Regions from separate parts of the Halomonas sp. M1 genome, predicted to be linked through region 4. Evidence: predicted binding sites of a transcription regulator. Region 4 holds the regulator's gene; each other region holds the start of a gene.
The links. The regulator FNR, encoded in region 4, switches genes on or off when oxygen is low (the NO sensors DNR and NnrR bind a similar motif). The targets are predictions, from matches to a motif close to TTGATNTANATCAA.

Region 1 (5,704 bases), 410 kb from region 4:
GTCTGCCCAGGCCAGAGGGCCTTGTGGGTAGTTAACGCCCGCCTGCATCGCTAGGTCGCCATCCTTAGCGCTGCACACGCCTTGCAGCACGGCATCGGCAGCTTCATTAGCGAGCATGGTCACGGTACGTAGCACTACCAGCCCCGGCGTGTCGGTTAGCCAGGCTACGTCCATACCCAGGCGCTGGAAGAAAGCGGTGGCCAGTTGGCGGGCCTCGGGTGATGTTTTGTGGCTAGCAGCAAGCGCGATGGCGCTGGCGCTGCGGTAGTCCAGGCATAAGTCGAACAGTACTAGGGCATCGAGCCCTTCATTGGTCGCGCGTTCGGCTGCGCAGCGTCCGTCGCTGAGGCCCAGTACCAGGTCGCCTAGGTATAAGCGGGGTGTGCCGCTTGGCTGCAGCGACTCGCGGTAAACCACCTCAACCCCTGCGTTTTGGGCGCGTTCCAACAGCGGGGCAAGGGTGTTGTTGTCTGCGCCCTGGACGACCAGCGGCGGCAACGCTGCGTTTGCGGGGGCGGCAAACGCAGGCTGTGGTTTGGCGTGCTCTTCAGCAGAGTAATCAAAAAAGCCTAGGCCTGACTTGCGCCCCAGGCGGCCTGCTTCAACTAAGGCTTGCTGTACTAATGAGGGTTCAAAGCGGGTATCGCCGTAGTACGCATCAAACACCGAGCGGGTCACGGCATAGTTAACGTCATGACCAATCAGGTCCATTAGCTCGAAGGGCCCCATGCGGAACCCGCCCGCCTGACGCAGCAGTGCGTCTAGGGTCGCGGCGTCGCTTGCGCGCTCCTGCAGCAGGCGTAGCCCTTCTGCATAAAATGGCCGCGCCACGCGGTTAACAATAAACCCAGGGGTAGAGCTTGCGTGTACCGCCACCTTGCCCCAGGCGCTAGCGGTATCGAAAAGGGTGTTCGCAACATCTGTGGTGGTCGCCAGGCCTGACACCACTTCTACTAGCTTCATCACTGGGGCGGGGTTAAAGAAGTGAAGTCCCGCCATGCGTTCAGGGTGCTTCAGGTCTGCGGCAATGGAGGTGATCGACAGCGACGAGGTATTGCTGGCGAGCAAAGTATCCGGCGAGCATAGCGCTTCGAGCTGGGCGAACACCTGCCGTTTAACCTCAAGGTTTTCAACAATGGCTTCAATAATTAGGCGGCTGTCGGCCAGGGCGTCGATTGTGTCGGCGGGCTGTAGGCGAGCCATGATGTTATCCACATCGGCTTGGCTCACCTTGCCCTTGGCAACGCGCTTTTCCAGCTGGCGGCGAATGTTGTTGATACCTGCTTTGGCGGCACCCGGCTGATTGTCGTGCAAGATTACCGAGTGGCCAGCCTGGGCGGCTACCTGAGCGATACCGGCACCCATGGCGCCTGCGCCGATCACGCCAATGACGGCGGACGTGGGTAGGGCTGCCATATCACTCTCCCTTGAAGGTGGGGCGACGTTTTTCCATAAAGGCGCTGACACCTTCGCGGTAGTCGTCGGAGCGCCCGGCAAGGCGTTGTAGATCGCGCTCCAGATCGAGCTGTTCGTTGAAGCTGTTATCGCTGCTGGCATGCAGGGCGCGTTTGATAAGCGCCAAGCCGCGCGTCGGCTGTGTGGCCAAGTGGCGAGCCATGTTCATGGCTTCTTCCTGAAGCGCCTCATCGTCGACACAGCGCCAAATCATGCCCCACTGTTCGGCAGTCTCGGCGGGCAGCTTGTCACCAAGCATCGCCAGGCCCTTGGCACGCGCCATGCCCACTAAGTGAGGCAGGGTCCAGGTGCCGCCGGAGTCGGGAATCAAGCCGATTTTACAGAAAGCCTGAATAAAGCTCGCCGAGCGTGCGGCCAACACGATGTCGCAGGCCAGGGCGATGTTGGCACCGGCACCTGCGGCCACGCCGTTCACCGCACAAATGGTCGGGAACGGCATATCTTTAAGAGCGCGCAGCATGGGGTTGTAGCGTTTCTCAAGTGACTCGCCGAGATCGGGGGCTTGCTCACCGGGGGCCACGCTGCGGTCGGAAAGATCTTGGCCAGCGCAGAAGCCGCGGCCGTTGCCGGTCAGCAACAAAGCACGAACGCTTGCGTCCTGGCGCACGTCCTTAAGCGCCTTGCGCATCTCGGCATGCATCTCAGTATTGAAGCTGTTCAAGCTGTCGGGGCGGTTTAGCGTAATGCAGGCAACGCCGTCTTCCACGGTGTAAAGCAGGGGCGCTTGGCTCATGGGGTATATCCTTGTGTCAGTGCCCTTGAAAAGTGGCAGGTCGTTTTTCTTGGAAGGCGCGAATGCCCTCTTCGCGGTCGGCGGTACCCGCCAGTAAGGTGAATGCATGGCGTTCAAAGCGCAGGCCGGTGGCTAGGTCGGTATCCATCGCCTTGTGCAGCGATTCCCGCGCTAAACGCACCGCCAGCGGTGCCTTGGCGGCGATGCGTGTTGCAATGGCCATGGCGTTTTCAAGGGTGAGTTCGGGTTGGGTAATCTCGCTAATCAGGCCAGCTTCAAGGGCACGGCGAGCAGAAATTGGCTCGCCGGTCAGCACCATTTGGGTAGCCAGAGATTTGCCTACCGCTCTAAGCAATCGTTGGGTGCCGCCAGCGCCGGGCATGATGCCCAGGTTGATTTCCGGCTGGCCAAACAGGGCGTTTTCACCGGCAATGATGATGTCGGCATGCATGGCCAGTTCGCAGCCGCCGCCCAAGGCATAGCCATTGACGGCGGCAATGATCGGTTTGCGAAAGCGCGTAATGGTGGCCCAGTGGTGCTGGCGAGGATCTTCCAGCATGCCGACCAGATCGCGTTCGGCCATTTCGTTAATATCCGCACCGGCGGCGAACGCTTTCGCACTGCCGGTAATCACCACGGCGCGAACGTTGTCGTCACTATCAGCCTTGCTCAAGGTGTCGGCGAGCTCGCCGAGAAGCTGCGTATTAAGCGCATTCAGTGCGTCTGGGCGATTCAGCGTGATGCATAAAACGCCTTCCTGGGGTGGGGTTGTTTTTAGAGTAGTGGGCATTTTTACCTCAGTTCGGCCTGTGGCGCACAGGATGAATATCTGCCGAGTATAGGTTTATTTTGATACGCATCAATATTGTTTAGATGTTGTTAGTGTGTCGCTTAACGTTATTTTTGATCATTTGTTCTTTATTAACAATGGCTTGAGTGCATTTTGGCGAACGAAATATGGTTGTTAGACCATGGTATGAAGCCTGGGTGCGTGGCTAAAAAAGCGACTTTTAACCCCTATATATCGAGTTTTTAGATATCAGTTCACCCGTTCTTTAGTAAGTGGTGACAGGGAAAGCGTTTGATGTTTTGTTACGGGAAAGATAGTCTTCAAAAATATAGCGTATCAAAAAATAAGTGAGTGCAGGAGCGCCCCATGACGCAATCAGCGCAGCAGATGTTCGACCTTCATCGTGAGATTCTTGACCAAGCTGTCGATGCCATTTCCAGCCGTAATTTCTGGACGCCCTATCCAGAAAGCATGCGGAAATACCCCGAGGATGCCGTTAAAGCGGCGCCGTCGACGTTCGAGTCACTACTCAATCAGCCATTTGCACTTAATGGTGTTGGCAGCACCCAGCAAGTGGGTGGCGAAGTGTCACCTTATGGCTTTGAACTCGGCATTACGTATGACCAGCCAAACCTCGACGAGCTGGTAGCGGCCATGCAAGTAGCAATGCGCGACTGGCGGGATGCCGGGGCGCAAGCGCGTGTTGGGGTGTGTATGGAAGTCCTGTCACGCCTTAATGCCATGAGCCCAGAGATCGCCCAGGCGGTGATGCATACCAGCGGCCAGGGGCCGTTGATGGCGTTTCAAGCGGGTGGGCCGCATGCCCAGGATCGCGGCCTTGAAGCCGTGGCCTATGCTTGGCAGGCAATGGCTCAGATTCCCGCTGCCGCGAAATGGGTCAAGGCCCAGGGCAAGCATGATCCCATTGTCATGGATAAGCGTTTTCACATCGTTCCGCGCGGTATCTCGTTGGTAGTGGCCTGTTCCACGTTTCCCACCTGGAATACGTATCCTGGCTTGTTTGCCAGTCTGGCGACGGGCAATCCGGTCATCCTTAAGCCACACCCTGGCGCTATTTTGCCTGTGGCGATGACCGCACGGGTTGTTCAACAGGTACTGGAGGAAGCGGGCTTTGATCCTTGTCTGGTTAGCTTGGTACCCGACACTGTCGATGCGCCGCTCACCAAGACGCTGGCGCTTGACCCTGCGGTCAAACTAATCGATTTCACCGGCTCCAACGCGTTCGGAGACTGGCTAATACAGAACGCCACCCAAGCTCAGGTGTTTGCCGAGAAAGCCGGCATCAACACGGTTATTATCGACAGTGTGGATAACCTTAAAGCGGTCACGGCGAACCTGGCCTTCTCGCTGAGCCTCTATTCTGGGCAGATGTGCACGACCCCTCAGGCCATTTATGTACCGAAAAGCGGGATCGAAACAGCGGATGGCCATTTAAGCTTTGATGACATATCGGCAGCGCTTGCGAAAGCTGTCCAGGCGTTTCTGAGTGACAATGACCGCGCCTGCACGGTGTTAGGTGCCCTGCAGTCAGTAGACACGCGAGCACGAATTGATGAATGTCGTGGGCTGGGCGATATAGCGCTGGACAGCGAGTTACGCAAACACGCCCAATTCCCTGACGCCCGCATCCACACGCCGCTTATCCTCAAGGTGGATGCAGCGCAGAAAGCTGCCTACAGTGAGGAGCGCTTCGGCCCGATAAGCTTTGTCATCGCGACTGAGAACACCGCGCATAGCATTGAACTGACGCGGGAGGTGATTCGGGAAAAGGGCGCGATAACACTCGGTGCCTACACCACCGATGAGGCCGTGGCCGCACAGTTCGAGCAGCTAGCGATGGATGTGGCCGTTCCGCTTTCTCTGAACCTGGATGGGGGGATATTCGTCAACCAGTCGGCTGCTTTTAGTGACTTTCACGCCACGGGCGGTAATCCGGCAGCCAATGCTTCCTTATGTAACCAAGCCTTTGTCGCCAGCCGTTTCGTGGTGGTGCAAAGCCGTCGCCACAGCCCATCAAACTAACGGAGAACGTTATGCCTTACTATCGACTTGAAGGGGTGACGCCGGTGGTGCACCCGACGGCTTATGTTCACCCGACAGCAGTGTTGATCGGGGATGTGATTGTTGGCCCCGGCTGTTATGTAGGTCCCGGCGCGGTGATGCGTGGCGATTTCGGCCGCCTGGTGCTGGAAGAGGGCGCGAACCTTCAGGATACCTGCGTGATGCACGGCTTTCCGGGTTGCGTCACTAAGGTCGAGAAGGATGGCCATATCGGCCATGGCGCGGTATTGCATGGCTGCGTGATTGGGCGTGATGCCATGGTCGGTATGAACGCCGTGGTGATGGACGGCGCTAACATTGCTGAGCGGTCTATCGTTGCCGCGGCGGCATTCGTCAAGGCAGGCTTCGAGTGTGAGCCGCAGTCGCTGGTAATGGGGGCGCCTGCAAAGGTTAAGCGGGCGCTGAGTGATGAGGAGTTTGCCTGGAAGCAGCAGGGTACCCAAGAGTATCAGCGCTTAGTAACCCGTTGCCGTGACAGCTTGGAGCCCTGTGAGCCGCTGGCAGAACTCGATGCTGACCGGCCAACCTTGCTGGCCGGTGATACACAACCTAAGCAGCAGACGCTGGATAAGTCGCCACAACCATGAACTATTCCAGCCCGCCGAAGCGCTGGTAGAAGCTGG
Region 2 (5,704 bases), 990 kb from region 4:
GAACAGGGCTGGCGCTAGTGGTGGGTATGGAGCGCGGCGCGCGCCAGCACTCCCGCGAGCTAGCCGAAGAGCTGCTCGCAATAGATCAAGAAGATAGCCTGGGCCTAAAAGAGCTGGTGCTTGACCAACTGCTGCGGGATGACCGTAACGAAGAAGCACTGGCGCTTACCGAGGAGCCCCATAAAGACGACGGCTCGCTCGTGTTAGGGTTACTGATGGGGCGTACCTTGGCACTTTACCGCCTTGAAAAACACGATGCCGCCGAAGCAGCGCTAACCGAGGTGGTTGGCCATAATCGCCACGCCCTGGAGCTGATTTGTGCCGAAAGCCCTCGGCCCTCCTTGCCTTACGCCGATGGCCAGGTTGACCCTGGCTCCCGGGCAGAAGCATGGCAATACCGCACGCTAATGCGTGACCAGTGGCGCACCACCCCAGGCGCTCTGGAGTGGCTGAATAATCACCGCTAGCCGCCCGTTAGCCTGCTTTTACCAGGGGAGCGGGTACCAATTGCTTGTCTCGGCTTATCCAGATGGCTAAAGCGATCGCGGGTAGGCCGAGCAGGGTAGCCACTACAAAGAACGTGGCGTATCCCTGAGCGGTGACGACTAATCCGCCAAAACCGCTGAGAAACTTGCCGGGTAACGTCATTAGCGATGAGAACAGGGCGTACTGAGTGGCGGTATACGCGCGCGAGGTAAGGCTTGAGAGAAACGCGATAAACACCGCGCTCGCCAAGCCGTTAGCCAAGTTATCCCCGACAATGGCCATGACCAGCATCGGCAGTTGCTGACCAGCAAGCGCTAGCGCTGCGAACAGTAGGTTTGTGAGGGTAGCGACCGCAGCGCCGAAGACCAGCAGCGGCCCGATGCCATAGCGTGCAACCAGCAGCCCGCCAAGAATGCCCCCAGTGATGCTCATGGCGATGCCAAATACGTTAGTCACATTAGCGATGGTCGCCAGGGAAAAGCCTAAATCGATGTACAGTGGGTTAGCCATGGACGCCATGGCCAAATCGCTAATTCTAAACATTGCAATAAACACTAAAATGCCCAGGGCTTTTACACCGTAGCGCCGGAAAAAATCGGTGAACGGGCAAACGATAGCGCCGATTGCCCAGGCACCAAAGCGGCGCAGCACTTTGGGTTTGCCGCGGCTGGCACGGATAAAGGCCCGCACTTTAGGCTCATGAATAAGTTGAATTGAGAGTGAGGCGCGCTTTGGCTCAGGGCGAATCAGCACGGTAATTACGCCAATGCCCACCAGCGCCGCCATGGTGAGGTAGGCGACATTCCAGGAAACCGCTGAGGCGACGTAGAGCGCCCCGGCACCGGCCGCCAGTAGGCCCGCGCGATAACCAATAATATAGGTAGAGGCCATGGCGGCCTGCATATCGTCATCAGCAGACTCGATCCGGTAGGCGTCGATGGCAATATCTTGCGTTGCAGAGCCAAACGCCACCAGCAAGGCAAATGCCGCTACCCAGCCCAGGTTGCCCACGGGGCTTAAGCCCGCCAAGCCAATCAGCCCGGCGGCAATCATCCCCTGGGCCAGCAGCATCCAGCCGCGCCGTTGTCCAAAGGTCCGGGTCAGCAGTGGTAGCGCTAGGCGATCCACAATCGGTGCCCAAAAGAACTTGATGGAGTAGAGCATGCCAATCCAGGCAAAAAAGCCGATGGCGGCTACTTCGACGCCGTCGCTTCGCAGCCACGCTGAAAGGGTGGAGAAAACCAGCAGAAAAGGCAGGCCAGCAGAAAAGCCCAAAAACAGCATGGTAATGACAGGCGCACGCAAATATATAGCAAGCGCAGCAAGCCAACTGCGCTGGGGCGTGGGGGTGGGCATGTTACATAAACTCCAAGAAAATCGGGACAAAGGCCTGCTGTAAAAAGGCCCGCTATAAAAACGGTCAGTGATAGACTAGGCCAAACATCCATGACAACGCCGACAGCTTACCGGAGAGGAGTTTTCCATGTCGATTACGGCACATCAGGTAGTGACCTTACACTATGTACTTAGCGACGTACTTCACGATGGTAGTACCCACGTGTTGGATGACTCCCAGGCGCGCAGTCAGCCGCTGGAGTACTTGCACGGCCATAATAATATCTTACCCGGTTTAGAACGCGCGCTAGAGGGAAAAGAGGCAGGCACAGAGCTTCGCGTGACATTAGCCCCCGCTGAGGCTTACGGGCTGCGCAATGAAGATTTGGTGCAAGAGGTGAGCCGGGCGTCTTTTGGTAGCGCTGAGCTTGCGCCTGGCAGTCGCTTTCAAACCGAAGGAGAGGCAGGCCCGCAAATTGTAACTGTGCTGAGTATTGACGGTGACCAAGTCACGGTGGATACCAACCACCCCTTAGCAGGTCATACCCTTCGCTACCAAGTAACCGTGTTAGACGTAAGAGAAGCGACCCGGGCTGAACTGGCTAAAGGACATCCGCTTCCTCCCGGAACAGAGCATAGCAAGGTAGAAGATCGCAAAGTGTTGTGAGTGTATGACGTTCAGTTTGCAACTTAAAAGCCCCCTCCACGAATACGACTGCCTCGATAATAAGCGATGAGCATCCTAAAAAATGACATGTATCAAGTTCTTTACCGGCCCGGTTTTGGCTACTTGTAAAGCTTGATCTAGGTCAGTTTCCCCTAACGCTTACCCAGTATGATGAATTCATACATCACGGCGGGAGGGGAAGCCATGTACTGGGATGATACTGTCATTTTTAGCTTAGTCACTATCGCGTTAGTGATCGCTTTTATGATCGGCTGGGCAGGCTTTGTTATTCGCGATCATCTTCGTAAAGATGAGCGAAAAAAGCCTTAGCGCAATCGGTTGTTACCATCGTCAGGGGAGGGGGCTTACTGTTATCAGTAAGCTTCCTGTTGCCGGCCCATTTGGGTCGGCTTTTTTGTTTTTCGTCTTTTCGTCTTAAGTTAATATGCGTTGAAAACAGGTGTGTTCATGCCCTGGTATAGTGCTTTTACCATAATAAGTGCTTACCACTAGGGATTCTCTGCCATGAACGCTGCTAGTTTACGTGTTGCGTATGCCCAACGTTTCAAAAAGCAGGTAAAAACGGGCTTCGCGTATCTATTGATACTGATAGTCAGTTTTCCATTAGCAAGTGTACATGCACGAGAATTAACCCTCATCAATGGCGATGACACCCGTCAGATCCCTACCGCTTCGCTAATCCAACAGGCAGATACCACTTTCACCCTTTTTGACCCATACCAGGGGCGAGACGTGGAAATGCGAGGCTTTGAATTTCGCGATTTCCTGATTGAGCAGTTTGGCGAGATACCACCTGGGCTGCACTTCACTGCTTGGGATGACTATGACGTCACGCTGAGCGGGTGGGACGACCCCAATTGGTACATGATCTTAGAAGAGGATGGCGAGCCACTGACCCTTCGCTCCCGCGGGCCGCTGCGCCTGGTAGAGCGAGACTATGGAGCGCGCGATGTCAATTCACTGCGCGAATTTAACGACTGGGTTTGGATGATTCGTAGCATCGAGGCTAGATGGTGAGTGCTAATGAGCCTTTCGACCCCCCGGCTTCTGCGGAAAAGCGAAGCAGGGAAAAGCGGCACTATATAACCTGGCTTTCATTGAGCCTGATGAGCTTTATGGCGCTGATGATGCTGATTATTTACGAATCGCGCTGGGTGTATCCAGAAATTCAGGCCTATTTCAGCCAGACGGGTAGCTTAACAGGCCAGCAGTTGGCCACTCGTTCCCGCGCCTACCTGCAGCGTGCCCAGCAAACACTGCTTAACGAGCAGACAACGAGCGTGGAAAACATTGAGGCTGTTTCGTTGGATTTGGATCTCGCGTATGGGCTAATGGACGTGAGTGTCTACCATCAAGAATACGCCTGCACGGCGCCTAGTATTTCGATTGTTGGCTCCCTTGCGCCGCGTCTATCACAGGGTGACATTTCAGCGTTTGCTGCCTCCAGGGAGCTGTTAGGGCCTATTAACTGCCTAACGCACATTGAGATGGATCAGTTAGATCGCCGCGGCATGGCGATCAATAACTTCTCAGAAAGTACCCGCCGCCATAACCAAGTGCTTACCTACACAAGCATGGTGATTTTTATAATGGGGCTTCTTTTTTGGTTGATGCATGAGCGTCAACTGCGCCGCACCGAGCTTGCTACTGAGCAAAAGCTTGCTTGGATGAAGCGTGCCATGCGTGACCCGCTCACCGGGATTGGCAACCGCAGCGCACTTCACCAAGAGGTTATGGCAAGGGCAAACGAATCCCTTGGGCTGATCTTGGTTGATATCGATTTTTTTAAGCAGTACAACGATGCGCTGGGCCATCCTGAAGGCGATCAACTATTAGGCCGCTTGGCTAACCTGCTGCAAAACCAGTTAGGCCCAGAGGCCAAACTATATCGGCTGGGAGGCGATGAGTTTGCTGCCGTTTTGCCGTGCCCCAATGATCCCGTCCTTACCCAGCACTGCGAGTCGTTGCTGTCACGTCTCGCGGCAGAGCAGTTTAAGCATCCTGCCCACCCGGATAATAAAAGCGTCACGCTGAGTGTTGGAGCAGTGCGTTTTGTGGCGGTTGAGACAACCTTCGCCTATGCCTATGAAGTTGCCGATAAAGCGCTTTATCGCGTAAAAACTGCTGGACGTGATGGCTGGCAAATTAGCGCAAGCGCATAACTTCTTTATAGAGGGGGGCTAAGCGGCCTAGCATGTCATTGCGGGCGGCGAGCGTTACCCCTTCTTCCTGCATCGCGGCATCAAGATATTCCACCACGCGGTTAAAGTGCGCGTCTGTAATGCCCATGGTTTGGTGGGCACGATCCATGGGTGGGCCGTCGTAGGTGCAGGGGCCATCGCTGATTTCGCACAGCTGAGTAGCCAGGGATGCGGCAAATAAATCAATGTTACTGTTGGCAAAGTAGACCACTACTTCGTCGTCATCGGCAATGCGGTAAAGCAAGTTGTCTACTACGGCATCAATAGTGGGCTGACCGCCCATCCGCTCATAAAGCGTGGTATGCGAGTTGTGCTGGGCGCAGCCCGTCAGCAGCAGCGTACTTGTCAATACGCCCGCAATGAATTGGCGGCGCAGCGTCAGCTTAAACATCACTCTAAATCGTCCCATGGCGGTTTCCTTTAGTAGCCTTGTTGAAGGGCATGAGCGGTTTAAAATGCCGCCTGTAACGAGATATAGCCGCCGCGCTGGGAGGGCAGGCCGGCAATATCGCCTAAATCGAGCCACGCCCCTGTCACCGATACGTGCTTGTTGAAGAAGTAGGCGCTGTAGAGACTTTGCCAATCATCTTCCTGGGCTACGCTGAGGTTGTCAGGTTTTTGGCGATACTCTGTGCCCACTACCCAGTTCGGGGTAACGAACACGCCTAGGCTGCCTTCTGCCATCCACGAGCGCCCGCCCTGGTCTCCGCCAAACCCAAGCAACCCACCTTGATTGGCGGCTGTATTACGCAGCGTGCCGTTCAGTAGCACGTTGCGGCCAAAAAAAGCGTTAAACAGCAGTTTACTGGCGCTTAGGTACGCATCAGTGCCGTTAATGTCATGAGCCCCCAGCGCGGTGGGTACGCTGCCATCAACAAGGCGTTTATTCATAACGCCTGCGCTCCAAATACCTAGCGGGTGATACAGAACGTCGCCGAATAGGCGTGCTTTTGCCCCGTAAATATCCTGTTCCAGCTCGCCGCCTAGTGTAGAG
Region 3 (5,704 bases), 1.3 Mb from region 4:
TTATATAACAATCATAAATTTAACAATAAACCAACAAATAAATAACCATTTAACACTAGGCCAAACTCATTAAAAAAGCATACATAGTGATTGCCCAAACACCAATAAAATAACAAACAAAAAACAGCTTTAGGCCAATACCAAGCCAACGTACTTAGATTAGACTTCACCACTTGCCTTGACTTATCAAAAAATAGTAAAAAGGGATTATCAAAACAAATTAAATGTATTAAAAAAACCACCCTATTACATATTACCTAGGTTAATCGAAATAGTTTTTATCTTTATAAAATTGATATTGATCAAATAAAAAGTTTTTAAAAAAACGTAGTAAAAAAGGGGCAACTATACTGTTTCAAACCCACGGGAGGAGCCAAAAAATGACAACCCCAAAATCCCCCAAACCCCAGCTGGACGCCAGAGTAGCCAATGACGACAGCCTACTTGTTTTCTGGTACCTGGAAATCACTCATTCGGCGTTCAAGCTGCAGCGCATTTGGTTAGAAACAGTTAACGATGCTTTCCGTTATGAGCTTGAATTTATGTCAACTGTAGCGCCCTTCTACAGCAAGCTGACGCATTGCATGCTTGGTTTCGAAGGCCTGCAAACTCCGGCATCAATGGCATCTTGCTATCATAAAATCGCTGGCGACATGTCAGAAGCCACTTATAACCGCATGCGCAAAGTATCCGAACTCAGCGACGATTTTCGAGAACGCATTTGGTCTGAACTCTAAGGTTAAAAAACGAATAACACGTTGTTTTTTTAACCGTGAGATAGGGTAAAGCGATGACAGTCGAAACTATTGAAGACGTTCTGGAATTAACCCGGCGGCTACACGCTAACCTAGCTGATACACTTCAGCACGCCTCGCATGAGGCACAGCAGGAAAGGCTGCGTATGCTGCTGGATTATCTCTCGTTACATGAACGAGAACTCAGCAAGGTTATTGCATTGACCGAGGAAGATGCCCAGCCAGCGGCTCTTCACACTTGGTGTGCGGAGTATTTCGATAAGCATCCTTTTGCTCACGAAGAACTCGAGCGCATTGATTACGCTCGTATGACCGTTACTGAGGTCATGCTCTCGCTGCTCTCGATACATGAAGGCATTATAAACCTATACCGCTATTTATCGGCGCGGGCTGAAATATCGTCGACCGAGGAATTATTGAATGGAGTCCTTGCGCTGGAACAGCATGAAGTGATGCGCATGATGCGTGACGCCGTCAGGTTAGAGGATCTTTAATCTTAAGCCTCTCCACCCCTGAAGGCGTTGGGGTTTCGATGCAGCCCACCAAAGCTGCCGCCCAAGGCGTTACTGGCACCTTTTGATGCACATCCCGCACTTTCACCCAATAATGCAGCCTTGCTGACATCAGGGTGAAGCTTAGGCGCTAGCGTGCGGCAGGCCCTCTGAACCTCTTGGGCCGTTGCCGCTTCCCCCACCCCGAGCACTTTGGTAATACTCCTTGAATTCCGCTCATGAAAGCTTCGCTAGAGCACTTGTCTATCCGGAAGCGTGATGATAGATAAGTCGCTACGAACAGGAACACCCCCTTTGGTTCAAGCTTAGTCGCGAATAGCGAAGAGCAACTCCTCCATGTCCATGTTAAGAAATAGATGCGGAGTAGCCTTGGAAATCATACGGTCCGCGAGTAGCGGTTTTCCTTCGGCGTTAGGTAGGCATCAAACGCCATGGCCAGGTTACGGATCATTAACCGACCCGAAGGCAGCACTTCGATTGCATCGTCGCGAAGGGCGATCAAGCCGTCCACAGCCATCTCTTCCAGGCTCGCTAGGGCACGGGCAAAGTAGCTGCGAAACTCGATACCGTGGCGGGCCTCAATAGCAGCAAACTCAAGACGCCCATGGCACATCAGGGTATTAATGACATCGCGGCGCAGGCGGTCATCATCGCTGAGCCGATAGCCACGAAAGACAGGTAAACGCCCCTCCTCCATGCGGTGCTGGTACTGTGCTGTCTCCTTGACGTTCTGACTGTAGGTGTCGCCCACCTTGCCGATGGAGGTAGTGCCCAACCCGATCATGTCGCAGTCAGCATGGGTGGAGTAGCCCTGGAAGTTGCGCTGCAGCGTGCCGTTTTCACGGGCGAGGCTCAGCTCGTCATCTGGCAGGGCGAAGTGATCCATACCAATGTAAACGTAACCGGCGGCGGTCAGGCGATTGATCGTGAGCTCAAGCAGCTCTATCTTCCGCTCTGGCGGCGGCATATCCTCGGGGCGAATCAACCGCTGAGCCTTGAACAGGTCGGGTAGATGGGCGTAGCTGTATGCAGCAATGCGGTCCGGTTTCAGGTCAATAATTTTGGCCAGGGTGGTATCGAAACTTGCTACCGTCTGCAGCGGTAGGCCGTAGATTAAGTCCACACTGACCGATTCAAAGCCGGCATCGCGAGCCGCTTGAACCAGCAAGACCACCTGCTCTTCGCTTTGAACGCGATTCACCGCTTGCTGCACCTCGTGATCAAAATCCTGCACGCCAAAGCTCAACCGATTGAACCCCAGCGCGTACAGTTCATACACCTGCGCTGGGGTTACGGTGCGCGGGTCTACCTCTAGCGAGAATTCTCGCTCTGCAGGTGCCGCAAAATGGAAGGCTTCGTCCAGCGCAGCCATTAGCTCGCCTAGCTGGGCGTTACTCAGGTAGGTTGGTGTGCCGCCTCCCAGGTGTAGCTGGGTCATCCGCCGGGTGCTATCGAATAGTGCCCCCTGAACGCGAATCTCCTGTTTTAGCCACTGGAGATACTCAGCCGCACGCTCGGTGTTGTGGGTGATGATCTTGTTGCAGGCGCAGTAGTAGCACAGGCTTTTGCAGAACGGGATATGCACGTAAACCGATAGTGGCTTTGGTTCTTCAGCCTGATTACTGCGCTGGGCGGCGCTACGGTAGTCATCCTCAGCAAACGCCGCATGAAACTGCGGAGCGGTAGGATAGGAGGTGTAGCGGGGACCCGGCCGGTCATACTTTTCTACCAGGGGGCGGTTGAACAACTGCTCATCTAGCATAATAGGGAAAGGTCTCTGAAAAGGGTCCTTGAAAAAAGATCTTTAAAAAAGGTCTCTAGAAGTGAACGCAGCAAACGCTGGTTAATATTCATACAGTATACGTTTTAAAAGCCCCTCTGCACTTGCCCTCACCTGCTCTCGATGCTTGCCAGTTACTCAACCATGACCTGAGTCAAAGAGCGGCAACAAATAGGCGACTCAAACACTCAGGCATGCACTGTAATAGCGACGAGATCAGTCATACTCACCCATGTTCTCATTGCAACCTACTGAACATTCATACAACATGCTTTTTATGACTGGCTGACTTATAGCTTGATTACCCACGGAGCAACGCCAACTCCATGCATCTCACCCGATTCACTGATTATTCGATACGCGTATTGATCTTTCTTGCTGCCAAGGGAGAGGAGCGCTCTACTATTCATGAGATTGCCGAGACCTTTAATATATCGCGCAATCATTTGATGAAAATCGTTCAGGCACTTAGCCAGAAACAATACGTTACCGCTATTCGCGGCAAGAATAGCGGCTTACTGCTGACCCGCGACCCCGCAACCATTGTGTTAGGCGAGCTGGTACGGGAGATGGAGCATGACATGGCGTTAGTGGAGTGTTTTCATAGTGATAACGCCTGCATCATCACGCCAGCCTGTCGACTTCAATCGATTCTTAAGGATGCGTTGTCCGCATTTCTAGACGAACTAGATAACTACACACTGGCTGACTTGCTGGGCAATCAACAACCTCAGCTGGCGCAACTTATGCGCATTCCTACCGTCAGCGCTTAGCACTCTCTAGCCCTCCTGCCCGTCAATGCGCGCCTGCATTAATGGCAACGTGTAGTGCACGAGAAATATAACGTAGGCCAAGCACCAGAAGATGATGCTTAGCGTGTAGGTCCAGTGGGTGATCTGGGGAAATAGCGCTAACACGGGTGAGCGCATGACGGCTGCTATTAACATCAGCCCCAGCGCTACGCCGATTCCCGGCAGGGCGCGTATTGGCCGACCGGTGTGGCCTAGTGACACCCGAGCCATCATCGCTAACATCATAACGCCCATTCCCCCAATACTTAGGGCGTGAATTGCAAGCTCAGTGCGCATTAGACCCATAAGCGCTAATACCCACATGACGAGGCCTAAAGGAATGAAGGCGTAGCTGCCATGCAACCCCCATAGCAATGGTTCGCGCCAGCTGTGCAGCCCACTCCAGCGTGCCATGCGAAGTGTGTTGGCCAATGCCGCTAAAACCATCGCCCCACCCATTAACATCGTAGGAACGGCAACGCCCAGCATAATGGCCAACTGCAATAATACGACGCCCGCCGTACTCGCCAGCGTAACACCTTCCAGTACGGGAATCGGCGCTGGCTTGGGCCGCCCTAAACGGTTGGCGGTAAACATAGCAATCACCCGCCCGCCTACGACGGTCATCAAAAGCGTGATCAACAGCACGGCTAAGTAGGCCGCTTGGCGAATCAACTCGGCATTGCCATTCATCAACCCCAAGTGCATCGCCAGATTAGCCATCGCAAACAGCGCCAGCACAGGGATGAAGATCAAATTGCGCCAACGCTTCGCGGTGATCACTAATTTCGCCATCACGATGGCAACCACCGGCAGAAACGCAAGGTCGACCATCAGTACTAGCCAGCCCGGCAACGCCATGGGAAAGGCCATTAGCAGCCGCCCTAACAGCCATAACCCTACTAGCGCCAGCAGCGGCCCGCCGCTTAAGCTTGGCAATCCAGTCCAGTTACGCACCGCCGTTAGTAAAAACCCCGCAACCACCGCCGCCGCAAAGCCGAATAACATTTCATGCTGATGCCAAAAAATTAGGCCGCCATAGGGGCGCAAAAGGATATTGCCGTGCCAGAACGCTAACCACACGAACATCGATGCCACGCTGAACAACGCCGCCAGTAGGAAGAAAGGCCTAAAAGCTAGGCGCACCAATGGCAGATGCTTAAGCGTGGAGGCGGGCTGGGATGAGGCGGTCGTTGGCATGGCATAATCCCGACTAATTTACTTGGAAAAATCATTGTGCGCCTCGCAACCATCGAAAACCATGACAAGTATCAAAAATACATCTTATAGTTTTTAAGTGCGCTAGCCGCCCCTAATGGCGGTCGCCGCTTCAAGATTGCCAGTACCCAGCAGGAGAGTGTCTTAATTCGCTCTTTTATTCTGGAACCCGAGGATGGCGACACGGTGGCCGACCATGAGCTTGGTCAATATATCGGCGTGCGTCTCACGATTTTCGCGTACCGATAAGCCTTTTATAGCGTTGCCATAGCGCTCCATAACTACCTACCACATATTAAAACTTAGCGTTCTGAGGCAGTATGACGAAACAAGTTTTTTAGGGCTAGATAGCTTTGGGGCATGCTCTCACCTCGCCCAACCCCTTTTAATGCTTATTGATGATTAATTATCTCATTCTTAAAACAAGGAAAAACGCCATCAACAATTCGTCCAAAGCAACTAAATTAAACATTATTAGCCTTTTTTGATTGCCATTCTTTAGGCTTAATTACATGATGTTAATCGTAGTTTCCGCAGCCAGCACCTATAACAATGAAAATCATTAGATTTTAAATACCCGGGGCATTTTATGTACCACGAATATCCCTTACTCGAAGCTCAACAGGAAATCCACGATCTCGCCGCTGC
Region 4 (5,704 bases):
CGATGATTTGGGGGAGGCATTAGCGCTGTTTACAGAGCTGCGGCTAAAACAGCAGCTTCAAGAGTTGGATGGTGCGTCCGGTACGCGCACTAACCGTGTGGTCGTGCAGGAACTCTCCTCCCTTGAGCGCGATTTGCTTCGCGAAGCGATGCATATTGTTAAAGATTTCAAACAGCGCCTTTCCCACCGATATCATCTGGAGTATTCGTGAGCGGCATGCGATGGTTAGATCGACACGTGTCGCTATTCAGCGGCTCCCTGCGCACCCTCCTGCAGCGAGAAAGCGACCGCCGCCGGTGTGTTGGCTCTCCCTATGCATGGCTATTCCAGCCCTATATGGGGGAAGAGCAGGTGGCCCTTGCGTGTTATGCCTCTGCAGGTGAGCACCCGGTGATTAGCGTGGCAGCAGTGGTGCTGAGCCAGCGCCATGTTCAAACCAGCAGAGCCTGGGTTGCCACGATAGCGAACACCCGTAGCGCAAATGCCGCTACGCTTAGGCGCCATCAACACGTTTATGGTACGACAGTCGCTTTATCGCCCAATGCAGAGAATCTCGGGGCGCTGGCTGAATTTATTGGCAACCGGCCCTTAATAGGCTGGCAAATAGATCGCTCTCTTGATCAGCTAAATATGCAGTTCAAGGAGGCGCTTGGCTTCGGTTTGCCCAATGCGCAGGTGGATGTCGCCAAGCTTCATCATCGCCAGCTGCGACGTTTACACCCCCAGGTAGATATCGGCAACGACTTGGGCGAGGCGCTAGAGCGATGGCAACTGCCCGCAATGAACAGCCACGGGGTGCTAAGTGAGGCTGCTGCGAGTGCGCTGCTGTATATCCGTTTGCAGCGTGAGACTGCCCAGGTGGCTTAAACCCGCTGGGTTTCTGTTGGGTGGAGCTGTCGAGTATTGTTAGAATGGCCGCTGCTTTTTCTACCAGCGGCAGTGCCTATACCATGCAATCTCTTGATTATTTTGACCCGGCGACCATCGATGCCGCCCAAGCGGCCAGCCAGCAAGCCCTACCCGACACCCAAGACGCAAAACAGAAGCGTGAATTCAACAAGTTGCAAAAACGCCTGCGTCGCGAGGTGGGTAACGCAATCATCGATTATCAGATGATTGGCGAAGGCGACCGGGTGATGGTGTGCCTATCGGGTGGCAAAGATAGCTACACCATGCTTGAGATTTTGCGCAACTTGCAGCGCAACGCCCCGGTTAACTTCTCACTGGTGGCGGTGAATATGGATCAGAAGCAACCGGGTTTTCCAGAGCACATCCTTCCGCAGTATTTGGATAAGCAGGGGGTGGAGTACCATATTCTAGAGCGGGACACCTACTCGGTGGTGAAAGAGAAAACACCAGAAGGAAAGACCACGTGTGCACTCTGTTCGCGACTGCGTAGAGGGTCGCTGTATGGATTTGCTGAAGAGATTGGTGCTACCAAAATTGCTTTGGGTCATCACCGGGAAGATATTTTAGAAACGCTGTTTTTAAATATGTTTTTTGGCGGGACTTTAAAAGCTATGCCGCCTAAGCTGCTCTCTGATGATGGTAAAAACATCGTCATTCGTCCGCTTGCTTACTGCAAAGAGGCGGATATTGCCGAGTTCTCCCGGCTAATGGAGTTCCCCATCATTCCCTGTAACCTGTGTGGTTCGCAGCCCAACCTCCAGCGTCAGGTCGTTAAAGATATGCTGGCAGAGTGGGATAAGAAGCATCCTGGGCGGCTGGAAAGCATGTTTAAAGCGGTGACGAATGTGGCCCCCTCCCAGCTTGCCGACCGCCAGCTATTTGATTTTGCAAACCTTGAAAGCAAACAAGCAGCACTGATGGCCGGGCGCATTCAAGCATTTAACGTGGGGTAGCGATCTGCTCGTCCTCTTCGGCCAAGATAATTAACCGCTGCATGTCGAGGATATTAATTTCACGCCCTGACACGGCTACCACGGCTTGTTGCTGGAAACGGCTAAGAATACGGCTGACGGTTTCTACCGCGAGGCCCAAGTAATTTCCCATATCCGCCCGGGACATAGAGAGCCGGAAGCTGTAGGGGGAGTAACCACGCCGACGAAAGCGGTCTGAGAGCGTGATTAAGAAGCTAGCGAGTCGCTGGTCGGCGGTTTTGCGTGATAGCAGGCGCATCATTCGGCGGTCATCTTTCAGCTCTTTACTCATGCTCCGGTAGAGCTGTCCCCGTAGTTCGGGAAGCTCTTCAGAGAGTGTATCCAAGCGGTCGAAAGGGATTTCACAAACGGTCGTGGTTTCCAAGGCAATAACGCTGCCGGGGTAATAGTTTTCATCAATGCCGTCTAACCCCACCAGCTCGCTGGGCAGGTAGAAGTTGGTAAGCTGGTCGTTGCCATTACCTTCGCTGGTGACCTGTTTAAGGCTACCCGAGCGAACGGCATACACACTGGTAAACGGGTCTCCCTGGCGAAACAGCGGCTCACCTTTTTTAAGCGGTGCCCGGCGGCGGATAATAGCGTCAAACTGCCCCATGTCCTCAAGCTCAAGGGCCAGCGGTAGGCACAACGAACTAAGGCTGCAGGTTTGACAGCGTGCTTCTTGCAGCAGTGAACGTCGGGGGCTGGCTTGGTGAGGCATGTAATTCTCCGTTTATCATTTGCCATGATAGGCGCCAGGCAAGAGCGCCTCAATAGGGTCACATAATTTTTGAATAACGCTGAGACGACTGGCCGGATAAATAAGCATCGAAGGCCATGGCAAGATGACGAATAAGCAGTCGGCCTGTGGGTGTGGCGCTCAAAGAGAGGCCGTCACGTATCAGCAAGCCGTCCTGTTCTGCCGCGTGAAGCTGCTCAAGAACGGGAGAAAAGTAGTCAGCAGCATCAATTCCCCAGCGCTGGCCTACCGCTGCTAGATCAATTCGCATATCACACATTAAGCGTTCAATAACGTCTCGCCGTATTAGGTCGTCCTGATTTAATCTTAAACCTTTTACTGTTGCTAGCCTACCTTGATCTAGTGCTGCTTCAAAGTGTTCAAGAGAGGTTGGGTTTTGCGCATAAACGTCATCCACGCGAGAAATGGCTGAGACGCCTAGCCCTATCAGATCACACTGAGCATGGCTGGAGTAACCTTGGAAATTACGCTGAAGTGAGCCGTTGCGCTGGGCCACCGCCAAGCTATCATCCGGTCGGGCAAAATGATCCATACCAATGTGTACATAGCCTGCGCTGGTAAGCATCTCAATAGTAGTATGCAAAATAGCGAGTTTCTCATCGGCGCTTGGTAAGTCTTCCTCATTAATACGTCGCTGAGGCGCAAAGCGAGTGGGCATATGGGCATAGTTAAACACTGATAACCGTGCAGGGTTTAGCTCAATAACCTGCTGCAGTGTGTCGGCAAAGCTCTGCTCGGTTTGAAAGGGCAGGCCATAGATCAAATCGAGATTAAGTGAGCGAAAACTTAGACGGTGGGCTTCATCCATTAATGTTTCAGTGAGCACTCGTGGCTGCACACGATTAATCGCTTTTTGTACCCGTGGGTTTAAATCCTGTACGCCAAGGCTCAGCCGGTTAAACCCGAGTGACTGTAAGTGGCGTAGGGTAAATACATCGGCTTCCCGCGGGTCAATTTCAATGGCGTAATCACGATCAGGCGACATGGATAAACCAAAGCGAGCGTCTAAACGGTCAATCAGGTCGCTCATTTGTGCAAGCGAGAGAAACGTCGGTGTCCCACCGCCCCAGTGCAACTGTTGTACTGGGCGCTTAGTATCTAGGTGGCGAGCGGTGAGAACCATTTCACGGTCGAGTCTAGAGAGATACGGCTCTGCCAACTGGGTGTTTTTGGTAGCAATCTTATTGCAGGCACAGTAAAAGCAAATTTTGCGGCAAAAAGGCACGTGCACATAGAGCGATAGCGGTCGCTGGCTCTGATTGCTACGCTCAAGCGCTTGGGTAAAATCATCTGCGGTGAACTGCTCATTGAAAGCGAGCGCGGTTGGGTAAGAAGTGTAACGGGGGCCGCTTTTGTCGTAGCGGCGAAGCAGCGCTTCATCCCAGGCTGTGGCCGGAGGCGCTGCAAGTGTAGGGTGTGAAACGGCAGCAGTGGCATGTGCAGGCATGGAAGGCGCTCCAGGGTTTAAAAGCAAGGCTTGCACCAAGCTTGAATAGCAAGATCAAAAGCAATAGGGGATCACAGGTGTTAATGCCGAGAAAAACAGGCTTAAACGCTGCTAAATGCTAGAACAAGCAAACCATGAAAGCGTTGAGCTGCATCAAGGTATACGCGTCAGGGCGTTAATGGGCGCCATGACCCATCAGCGCCCATAGCTGCCATACCGCAAAACCAATAATAGTCAGTGCAGCGATGCTACGAGTGGCCGGATGGCGTATTAGCTGGCTAAGCTGCTGGGCAGCCAAGCCGGTGGCCAGCAGCGCTGGTAGGGTGCCTAAACCAAAGGCGCCCATCAGCAGTGCACCTTGGAGTGGGTCGGCGATAGCGAGGCTCCAGGCCAGCATGGAGTAGACAAGGCCGCAGGGTAGCCAGCCCCATAGCGCGCCAAGGGTAAATGCCTGGGGAAGGTGCACAACGGGCATCAAACGCCGCCCTAGCGGCTCTATATAGCGCCATAGGTGTCGCCCAATGGCTTCGACCTTAAGCAGACCCTTCCACCAGTTGGCAATATACAGCGCCATTAAAATCAGCATGAGCGCGGCAAACGCTTGCAGCATAATGCGGGCGGTGGGAGAAAGCGAAATAAGCGTACCCAGCGCCGCCACTAGGGCGCCTGCGACCATGTAGCTTAGAATGCGGCCAGCGTTATAGCTTAGTAAAAGGCCACCCATACGGGCGGGGTGGCGCATGCTTGGCGGTACAGCAAAGGTCAGTGCGCTCATAATGCCGCCACACATGCCGATACAGTGAGCACCCCCCATCAAACCAAATACAAAAGCCGCCATGACCGGTGGTAAATCTAACCCTGTTGGGTTCATGGCGGTGGTTCTGAGTCGTTTGATTTAGCCTGTTTACGAGACGCTATTTTACGCTCGTCGCGCTGCTCCTTAGTTAAGTCATTCTCATCGTCATCGAACAGAACGCGGTAGGCGGGCCCTTCAAGATCATCAAACTGGTCGTGCTTAACCGCCCAAAAAAACGCCCAGACGGCGAGGCCGAGTAAGATAAGCGATAGAGGAATAAGCAGATAAAGAATTGTCATGCGTTCACCGGATGAGTAGGGGCTATCAGTGGAGCCGATTGGGTACGCCAGCGTGACAGGCGCAGCGCATTACCCACCACTACCAGAGAACTAAGCGACATGCCAATAGCGGCAAGCCATGGTGGTATCAGGCCCATGGCGGCCAGTGGCAGTGCTGAGAAGTTGTAGCAGACTGACCACAGCATATTTTGTCGCATGATCTTGCGCGTGGCTCCGGAAATCTCGATAGCGTCATATATCCGCATCAAACGGGGACTGAGAAGTACCGCATCGGCGCGCGTGCGGGCTAAATCCGTGGCGCCGTTCATGGCAATCGCCACGTCAGCACCCGCTAAGACGGGCACGTCGTTGATGCCGTCGCCAATCATTACGACACACTCGCCTTGGGCTTGTAGCTCGCGTAGTCGCTCAAGTTTTCCTTCGGGTGACCTGCCCGCATGCCAGGTGGTGATATTGAGCTGCTGGGCGAGGCTCTCAACCGCCTCTTGGGTATCCCCAGAAAGAAGTTCAACCGTTAACCCT

Region 1: a site for FNR is predicted at 3,059-3,072, ahead of paaF (2,3-dehydroadipyl-CoA hydratase PaaF). Genes of this name have one in related genera too.
Region 2: a site for FNR is predicted at 2,621-2,634, ahead of ccoM (cytochrome c oxidase subunit CcoM). Genes of this name have one in related genera too.
Region 3: a site for FNR is predicted at 3,192-3,205, ahead of hemN (oxygen-independent coproporphyrinogen III oxidase). Genes of this name have one in related genera too.

What each region holds. Positions count from the first base shown of each region.
Region 1 covers NZ_CP121119.1:2,102,447-2,108,150, reverse strand. Annotated here, with positions in the region: gene paaH (3-hydroxyacyl-CoA dehydrogenase PaaH) at 1-1,416, opposite strand, end outside; gene paaG (2-(1,2-epoxy-1,2-dihydrophenyl)acetyl-CoA isomerase PaaG) at 1,418-2,209, opposite strand; gene paaF (2,3-dehydroadipyl-CoA hydratase PaaF) at 2,226-2,999, opposite strand; gene paaN (phenylacetic acid degradation protein PaaN) at 3,366-5,042, shown strand; gene paaY (phenylacetic acid degradation protein PaaY) at 5,054-5,668, shown strand; gene paaX (phenylacetic acid degradation operon negative regulatory protein PaaX) at 5,670-5,704, opposite strand, start outside.
Region 2 covers NZ_CP121119.1:707,820-713,523, reverse strand. Annotated here, with positions in the region: gene P8S54_RS03240 (SEC-C domain-containing protein) at 1-467, shown strand, start outside; gene P8S54_RS03235 (MFS transporter) at 475-1,842, opposite strand; gene P8S54_RS03230 (peptidylprolyl isomerase) at 1,970-2,488, shown strand; gene ccoM (cytochrome c oxidase subunit CcoM) at 2,693-2,818, shown strand; gene P8S54_RS03220 (hypothetical protein) at 3,014-3,526, shown strand; gene P8S54_RS03215 (GGDEF domain-containing protein) at 3,520-4,671, shown strand; gene P8S54_RS03210 (group 1 truncated hemoglobin) at 4,655-5,119, opposite strand; gene P8S54_RS03205 (DUF3034 family protein) at 5,161-5,704, opposite strand, start outside.
Region 3 covers NZ_CP121119.1:2,951,501-2,957,204, reverse strand. Annotated here, with positions in the region: gene P8S54_RS13625 (hypothetical protein) at 381-737, shown strand; gene P8S54_RS13620 (hypothetical protein) at 791-1,249, shown strand; gene hemN (oxygen-independent coproporphyrinogen III oxidase) at 1,644-3,029, opposite strand; gene P8S54_RS13610 (Rrf2 family transcriptional regulator) at 3,374-3,820, shown strand; gene P8S54_RS13605 (NnrS family protein) at 3,827-5,038, opposite strand; gene P8S54_RS13600 (EAL domain-containing protein) at 5,646-5,704, shown strand, end outside.
Region 4 covers NZ_CP121119.1:1,695,597-1,701,300, reverse strand. Annotated here, with positions in the region: gene P8S54_RS07700 (putative nucleotidyltransferase substrate binding domain-containing protein) at 1-211, shown strand, start outside; gene P8S54_RS07695 (DNA polymerase III subunit epsilon) at 217-867, shown strand; gene ttcA (tRNA 2-thiocytidine(32) synthetase TtcA) at 912-1,862, shown strand; gene fnr (fumarate/nitrate reduction transcriptional regulator Fnr) at 1,849-2,601, opposite strand; gene hemN (oxygen-independent coproporphyrinogen III oxidase) at 2,660-4,087, opposite strand; gene P8S54_RS07675 (sulfite exporter TauE/SafE family protein) at 4,263-4,958, opposite strand; gene ccoS (cbb3-type cytochrome oxidase assembly protein CcoS) at 4,955-5,182, opposite strand; gene P8S54_RS07665 (heavy metal translocating P-type ATPase) at 5,179-5,704, opposite strand, start outside.